Regions from separate parts of the Aquabacterium sp. G14 genome, predicted to be linked through region 2. Evidence: predicted binding sites of a transcription regulator. Region 2 holds the regulator's gene; each other region holds the start of a gene.
What was found. The regulator LexA, encoded in region 2, represses DNA repair genes until DNA is damaged. The targets are predictions, from matches to a motif close to ACTGTATNNNNATACAGT.
Positions count from the first base shown of each region.

Region 1: imuA (translesion DNA synthesis-associated protein ImuA) is a predicted target of LexA. The motif match lies at 939-956, and genes of this name have one in related genera.
Region 3: recA (recombinase RecA) is a predicted target of LexA. The motif match lies at 1,089-1,106, and genes of this name have one in related genera.

Region 1 is NZ_JBBEYB010000007.1:173,709-175,976, reverse strand. Features, by position in the region: gene WIT60_RS09885 (Y-family DNA polymerase) at 1-128, opposite strand, end outside; gene imuA (translesion DNA synthesis-associated protein ImuA) at 88-930, opposite strand; gene WIT60_RS09875 (DUF2237 family protein) at 1,056-1,451, opposite strand; gene WIT60_RS09870 (SPFH domain-containing protein) at 1,479-2,268, opposite strand, start outside.
Region 2 is NZ_JBBEYB010000003.1:11,290-13,557, reverse strand. Features, by position in the region: gene WIT60_RS04505 (asparaginase) at 1-432, opposite strand, end outside; gene lexA (transcriptional repressor LexA) at 531-1,235, shown strand; gene WIT60_RS04495 (hypothetical protein) at 1,358-1,678, shown strand; gene phbB (acetoacetyl-CoA reductase) at 1,789-2,268, opposite strand, start outside.
Region 3 is NZ_JBBEYB010000006.1:102,885-105,152, reverse strand. Features, by position in the region: gene WIT60_RS08605 (patatin-like phospholipase family protein) at 1-1,004, opposite strand, end outside; gene recA (recombinase RecA) at 1,157-2,230, shown strand; gene recX (recombination regulator RecX) at 2,217-2,268, shown strand, end outside.

The DNA.
Region 1 (2,268 bases), on a different contig from region 2:
GCCACACGCGGGGTGAACTGCAAGGCCCACCAACCGAGATGCTGCGCGTCCAGCATGGGGGATGGTGGTGAGGCACCGTCCTCCACGTCATGCCGAGAGGCCGGCAACAAGGCCATCCAGTTCTGCATGAGACCTCTGTGTCAACGTGGACGCCTCCCCGCGCCGGTGGGCTTGGGCGGCAAGGGCTGTGGGTAGGTCTGCCGCCAGGGGCTGCACCGAGGGGATGGCCCCTGTTGGCACAGACCACAGTTCAGCCAAGCCGCGAGGCCAATGCGACAACACAACCGGCTCCGCCAGCAAGGGCCCCCGGCGTTTGATCACATGCACCTCCAGCGGATGAGGGCAGGGCCCCAAGGCCAGATGCAGGCGCAAGGGCGCAGCCGACGACTCCTGGGCCGCACGCACCGGGCGGAAGGCAAAAAACAAACCGGGATGCTGAGCCGCACAAGCCTGCAAGCGCCGGATCTGCTCGGGCCTGGCCTGCGGCAACCAACTCAGCACCGCCGTCACACACTGCGCCTTCAAAGCCTGCTCGGTGGCCCACAAACGCTCCGCAGGGGCATCGGCGTCGATGCGAATCACCCGCTCAGGCTGGATGCCCTCACGCGCCAAACCTGGCAGATAAGGCAAACGTGGCGCTCCGATCAACAACACCGATCCGCCTTGCGCCACCAGGCGTGCCAGGGCTGGGGTCAGCAGGCGCCACTCTCCCAGGCAAGTTTGGGCTTGCAGGATCTCGGTCAGGCTGTGACAAGGCCAGCCCCCGCCTGGCAATACTGCATCCAGGGCCGCATGCCCACTGCTCAGTACCGACGCCTGATGGTGCCCCATGACTTCGCCACGCCACACCAGCGCAGCCAGATGCGGCGGCAGTACCGCAGGCGTGAGGGCGCTGCGGTCGGCGTGGACAAGATGTTTCAGGGTGGACATTGCAAAATACTGTATGAATGTACAGTATATTAGCGCTCAATCCAGCCCACGTCCAGAGACCGAAGGTCACAAACGGAAACGGCAGCCTGAATCGCTGCCGTTCTTCAAAAATACACTCCCGCAGGTCAGATCGCTGGTTTGCCCGACTCCAAAGCCACTGACTTGAGCATGTCCAGCGTCACCACCTCCAGCGCACGCTCATGCGTCGCCTCCAGCGACACCGGTGGCGCCACACCCGCTTCCCAGGCCTCACGCCAGCGCAGTGCGCACAGACACCAGCGGTCACCCGGCTTCAAGCCCGGGAAGCGCCATTCCGGTCGTGGGGTGACCAAATCATTGCCTCGGCTGCGCGAAAAGTCCAGAAACGCCTGGGTCATGCGGGCACACACCACATGCAGGCCCGCGTCGTCTTCACGCGTGCGGCAGCAGCCATCCCGAAAGTAGCCCGTCACCGGGTCATACGAACAGGCCCGCAACGGCCCGCCCAGCACATTGCGACCCGCAGTCAACTCCACGCTCATTCACTTCTCCTGCATATCCAGGCCAACTCAGGCCTGGCCGGGCTTCTTCAGCAAAGTCATGGCGGTGCCAATCAGGGCGGACACCTCGCTCATGTTGCCCGGGACGATCATCGTGTTGTTCTTCTGTGCCAACTGGCCATAGGCCTCCACAGCCTTTTCGGCCACCTTCAGATTCACGGCTTCCTGGCCACCGGGTTGGCGGATGGCTGCGGCAATCTTGGCAATGGCGTCAGCGGTTGCATCGGCCACCGCGGTGATGGCGGCGGCTTCACCCTGTGCCTTGTTGATCTCTGCCTGCTTTTCACCCTCGGAGCGGGCGATGTAGGCCTCGCGCTCGCCGGTGGCGATGTTGATCTGCTCCTGACGACGGCCTTCCGATGCGGCAATCAGCGCGCGCTTCTCACGCTCGGCCGTGATCTGCGCTTGCATGGAGCGCAGGATTTCTGCTGGCGGCGTCAGATCCTTGATTTCGTAACGCAGCACTTTCACGCCCCAGTTCAGCGCGGCTTCGTCCAGCGCATTCACCACGGCCGCGTTGATCATGTCCCGCTCTTCAAACGTCTTGTCCAACTCCATCTTGCCCACCACCGAGCGCAGCGTCGTCTGCGCCAATTGGGTGATGGCCACAATGTAGTTCGACGAGCCATAACTGGCCCGCATCGCATCGGTCACCTGGAAATACAGGATGCCGTCCACCTGCAACTGCGTGTTGTCCTTGGTGATACAGACCTGGCTGGGCACATCCAGCGGCACTTCCTTGAGCGAATGCTTGTAAGCCACCCGGTCAATGAAAGGCAGGACCACATTCAGCCCGGCG
Region 2 (2,268 bases):
GCGCTGAGCCGCCTCTTGCACCACCCGCACCGCGTCTCGAAGGTTGGTCGGGCCATCGGCATGAGGCGAGGTCGCAGGAAACATGGCGGCCGTCAACACCACCGGCTTGGCGCCATCGTGCAGTGCCTGAAGCAGGTAAGCGGTTTCTTCCAGCGTATCGGTGCCATGGGTGATCACCACCCCGGCCACCTCGTCACGCTCCAGATGCTCGTGCAAGGCACGCCCCAAGGCCCGCCAGACCGACCAGCTCATGTCCTTGCTGTCCACCTGCGCGACCTGCACCGTTTCGAGCGGCACCCCTTCCAACTCCGGCACAGCTTCGACCAATTGCGACACCGACAGTTGCGCAGCCCGGTAAGCCCATTGCCGCGACGGATCTTGCGCCGTGCCGGCAATGGTGCCCCCGGTTCCCAGAATCACCACCCGCCGCATCGTCGCTCCCAGCCCACAAATAAAATACTGGACAAACAAACAGCCCTGTATAGAATGACAGTCAACGTCGACACCCTCAGTTCAAGGCACGACACACGATGACGAACGATAAACCCAAACTCACGCCACGCCAGCAGCAGATTTTCGAGCTGATTCAGCGTGCCATCGCAAAGACAGGTGCGCCTCCGACGCGTGCCGAGATTGCGGCCGAACTGGGTTTCCGTTCGGCCAATGCTGCCGAAGAACACCTGCAAGCCCTGGCACGCAAAGGGGTCATCGAACTGGTGGGGGGCACCTCGCGCGGCATTCGCCTGAAAGCGGGCACCTTGCGCACCGTGAACGAAACCCGTAAACGGGGCGACACCGAGTCATCGGGCCTGCCCTTCAACCTTCCCCTGCCGGGGCTGGAGCAACTCGTCTTGCCGCTGGTCGGGCGTGTGGCCGCAGGCCACCCCATTCTCGCGCAGGAACACATCGAGCAAAGCTACGCTGTCGAGCCCAGTCTGTTTGCCAAGCGCCCCGATTACCTCTTGCGTGTCCGCGGCATGAGCATGAAAGATGCCGGCATCCTGGATGGCGATCTGCTCGCCGTGGCGCGCACACGCGAAGCACGCAATGGCCAAATCGTTGTGGCTCGCCTGGGCGATGAAGTCACGGTCAAACGCTTTCAGCGGACGCCAAAGGGCATCACCCTGCTGCCAGAGAACCCCGATTTTGAGCCCATCGTGGTGTCCTCCGATCATCCCGATTTCGAGCTCGAAGGACTGGCCGTGGGCCTGATCCGTAACCAACCCCTGAACTGAGACCTTTCTTCCTCACCATGCGGGTGGCGGGCATTCGCATCATCAGGCCGATGATGCAATCCCGCGTGGTGATCCTTCAATGGAATCCTGCCGAACTTCAACGTTGTTTCTGGGAGTTCATCATGATTCATCACCTGGCCCGTGCTTTCCATGTCCGCGAGGCCGTCCTCGCTGATAACGCCAACGACCCACGCCCTGCGACGGCACCATCTGCGCGCCCCATCAAGCCACGCCCCCTCACTCCGTGGCGTGCACCCCAGACGTCTGGCCATGGCACGCGGGCGGCCCAGGTCATCCCATTGCGCAGCGGTGCCGGCACCGCCACCCGAGTGCGCATCAGCACCGACCCCAGCGATGCGCGCCGCACCGTGATTGCCGGGCGTTTTGCCGAGGTCTGCGCGGCGCTCGACCGCCTGGTGCGCGAGCAGGAAGCCGCGGCCTGATACCACCAAGAAAACATCCCGCTGGCATTGCTGCGCAGCGGGATGGTCGTGACACCCTGAACCGGAGGGTGTGGTGAGACGCCCGGTGGTGCCGCACCGGGCCCAGGGGATCAACCCATGTGCAAACCGCCGTTGACCGAGAAGTCAGCGCCGGTGGCAAATCCGGCCTCGTCGCTGGCCACCCAAGAAATCATCGATGCGATCTCATCAGGCGTCCCCAGGCGCTTCACCGGAATGGTGGCGACGATCTTGTCAAGCACGTCCTGACGGATCGAGCGCACCATGTCCGTGCCGATGTAGCCGGGCGACACCGTGTTGACGGTCACGCCCTTGTTGGCCACCTCTTGTGCCAACGCCATGGTGAAGCCATGCATCCCGGCTTTGGCCGCCGAGTAGTTGGTCTGGCCAAACTGACCTTTTTCACCGTTGACCGAGCTGATGTTAACGATGCGGCCCCAACCACGGTCCACCATGTCGTCGATCACCTGCTTGGTGACGTTGAACATGCTGTCCAGGTTGGTGCTGATCACGGCATCCCAGTCGGCCTTGGTCATCTTGCGGAACATGCCGTCACGGGTGATGCCGGCGTT
Region 3 (2,268 bases), on a different contig from region 2:
ATGCCCCCGTCATCCGCCACCATGTGCATGTGCAGGCGCTTGTAGTGACCTCGGTCCAGTTTGTGCTCGTCGATCAAGCGTTTGACGAAGGCAATCGCCCGCATCTCGCTGACCAGGCTGGCATTGAAAGTGATCTCGCTGAGTCGATCGATGATGTCGATGCTGCGTGTCGGGTTGTCGATGCGTTGCAGCGGCGTCAGGCGGACCAGCAGAATGTCGATGCCCGTGGTCTCGTAGATCAATGGGTAAAGCGCCGGGTTCCCGGTGTAGCCGCCATCCCAGTAAGGCTCGCCCTCGATTTCGACCGCCTGAAACACAAATGGCAGGCAGGCCGAGGCCATCAAGGCATCAATGGACAACGATTCTGCGGTGAACACCCGCGCCTGCCCGGTGTGTACCGACGTGGCCGTCACAAACAGCGGGATACCGCATTGCTTGCAGCCCTGATGCAGCGCGGCCGCGTCAACATGGCGCTTCAGCACGGCCTCCAGCGGGTTCAGGTTGAGGGGGTTGAACTCATAGGGGCTGAACGACCGCATGAACACGTTCAGCCATTGATAGGCTGGGAACTGGTCGAAGTTGAACTCCGTTTTCAGCAGCCCGTTGGCCTGGATGTTCAAGGGTGAAAACAGGGGGCCGTGGCGACTCACGTCGCGCCAGAACTCACGCAGGGATTTCTGTGCCTCCTGCCTCGCGGCCGCCTCTCCTCCCGCTTGGTGTCCTCTGGCGTAGCCCGTCAACAGCACGGCGCCGTTGAGCGCCCCTGCGCTGGTGCCAGAAATGCCGCCGAAGTCGAGCCCATCGGCTTCCAGCAAACGATCCAGCACACCCCATGTGAAGGCGCCGTGCGAGCCACCGCCTTGCAAGGCCAGGTTGACACGAGGCCGCGCGCCGTTGTGCGAAGCGCGACCGGTGCGCGCGCGCCGGGGGCGCCGATGCACCTGATGGTCTTCCTCCAGACGCTGCGTGTGGGCCTGATCCTGGGGCGTGCGCTTGGAACTCATGAGATCAGTCTAGCGGGAAATGCTGCATCGCAATATGCGCAGGCCGCCACCCCAATCAGAGGGGCGAAAATTATTTGCGAAAGTACTGTATGAATGTCCAGCTTTTGCCATAATGCATCCCAGCCAATCATTGAACCTTCCGGAGACTTCGCATGGACGCCAACGCCAAATCTGCCCTCAGCACCGAAAAAGCCAAAGCCTTGCAGGCCGCCTTGGCCCAGATCGAGAAGCAGTTCGGCAAGGGCTCCATCATGCGCCTGGGCGAGGGTGAAGTCGTCGAAGACATCCAGGTGGTGTCGACCGGTTCGCTGGGGCTGGACATCGCCTTGGGCGTCGGTGGTCTGCCGCGTGGCCGCGTGGTCGAAATTTACGGCCCTGAGTCGTCCGGCAAAACCACACTGACCCTGCAGGTCGTGGCCGAGATGCAGAAGCAAGGCGGCGTCTGCGCTTTCATCGACGCCGAACACGCGCTGGACGCCCAATACGCCCAGAAGCTCGGTGTCAACCTGCAAGACCTGCTGATCTCGCAGCCCGACACCGGTGAGCAGGCGCTCGAAATCGTCGACGCCCTGGTGCGCTCCGGTTCGGTCGATCTGATCGTGGTTGACTCAGTGGCCGCGCTCACGCCCAAGGCCGAACTCGAAGGCGAGATGGGCGATGCCTTGCCCGGTTTGCAGGCGCGCCTGATGAGCCAGGCCTTGCGCAAACTCACGGCCACCATCAAGAAGACCAATTGCATGGTCATCTTCATCAACCAGATCCGCATGAAGATCGGTGTGATGTTCGGCAGCCCTGAAACCACCACCGGCGGTAACGCCTTGAAGTTCTACGCTTCCGTGCGCCTCGACATCCGTCGCATCGGCTCCATCAAGAAGGGCGACGAGATCATCGGCAACGAAACCAAGGTCAAGGTTGTCAAGAACAAGGTTTCGCCGCCGTTCAAGACGGCCGAGTTCGACATCCTGTACGGCGAGGGCATCAGCCGCGAGGGCGAGATCATCGACCTGGGTGTGAATGCCAAGATCGTGGACAAGTCGGGCTCCTGGTATGCCTACAACGGCGAGAAGATCGGCCAGGGCAAGGACAACGCCCGTGAGTTCCTGCGTGAGAACGCCGATCTGGCGCGCGAAATCGAGAACAAGATTCGTGACTCGCTGGGTGTGGCACTCTTGCCGGCGGCCGTGGCCGGCGGCAAGGCCGACACGGTGGAAGATGACGAGGTCTGATCCTCCGGACACCGGCACGAAGCCTGCCCGTCGCCCGA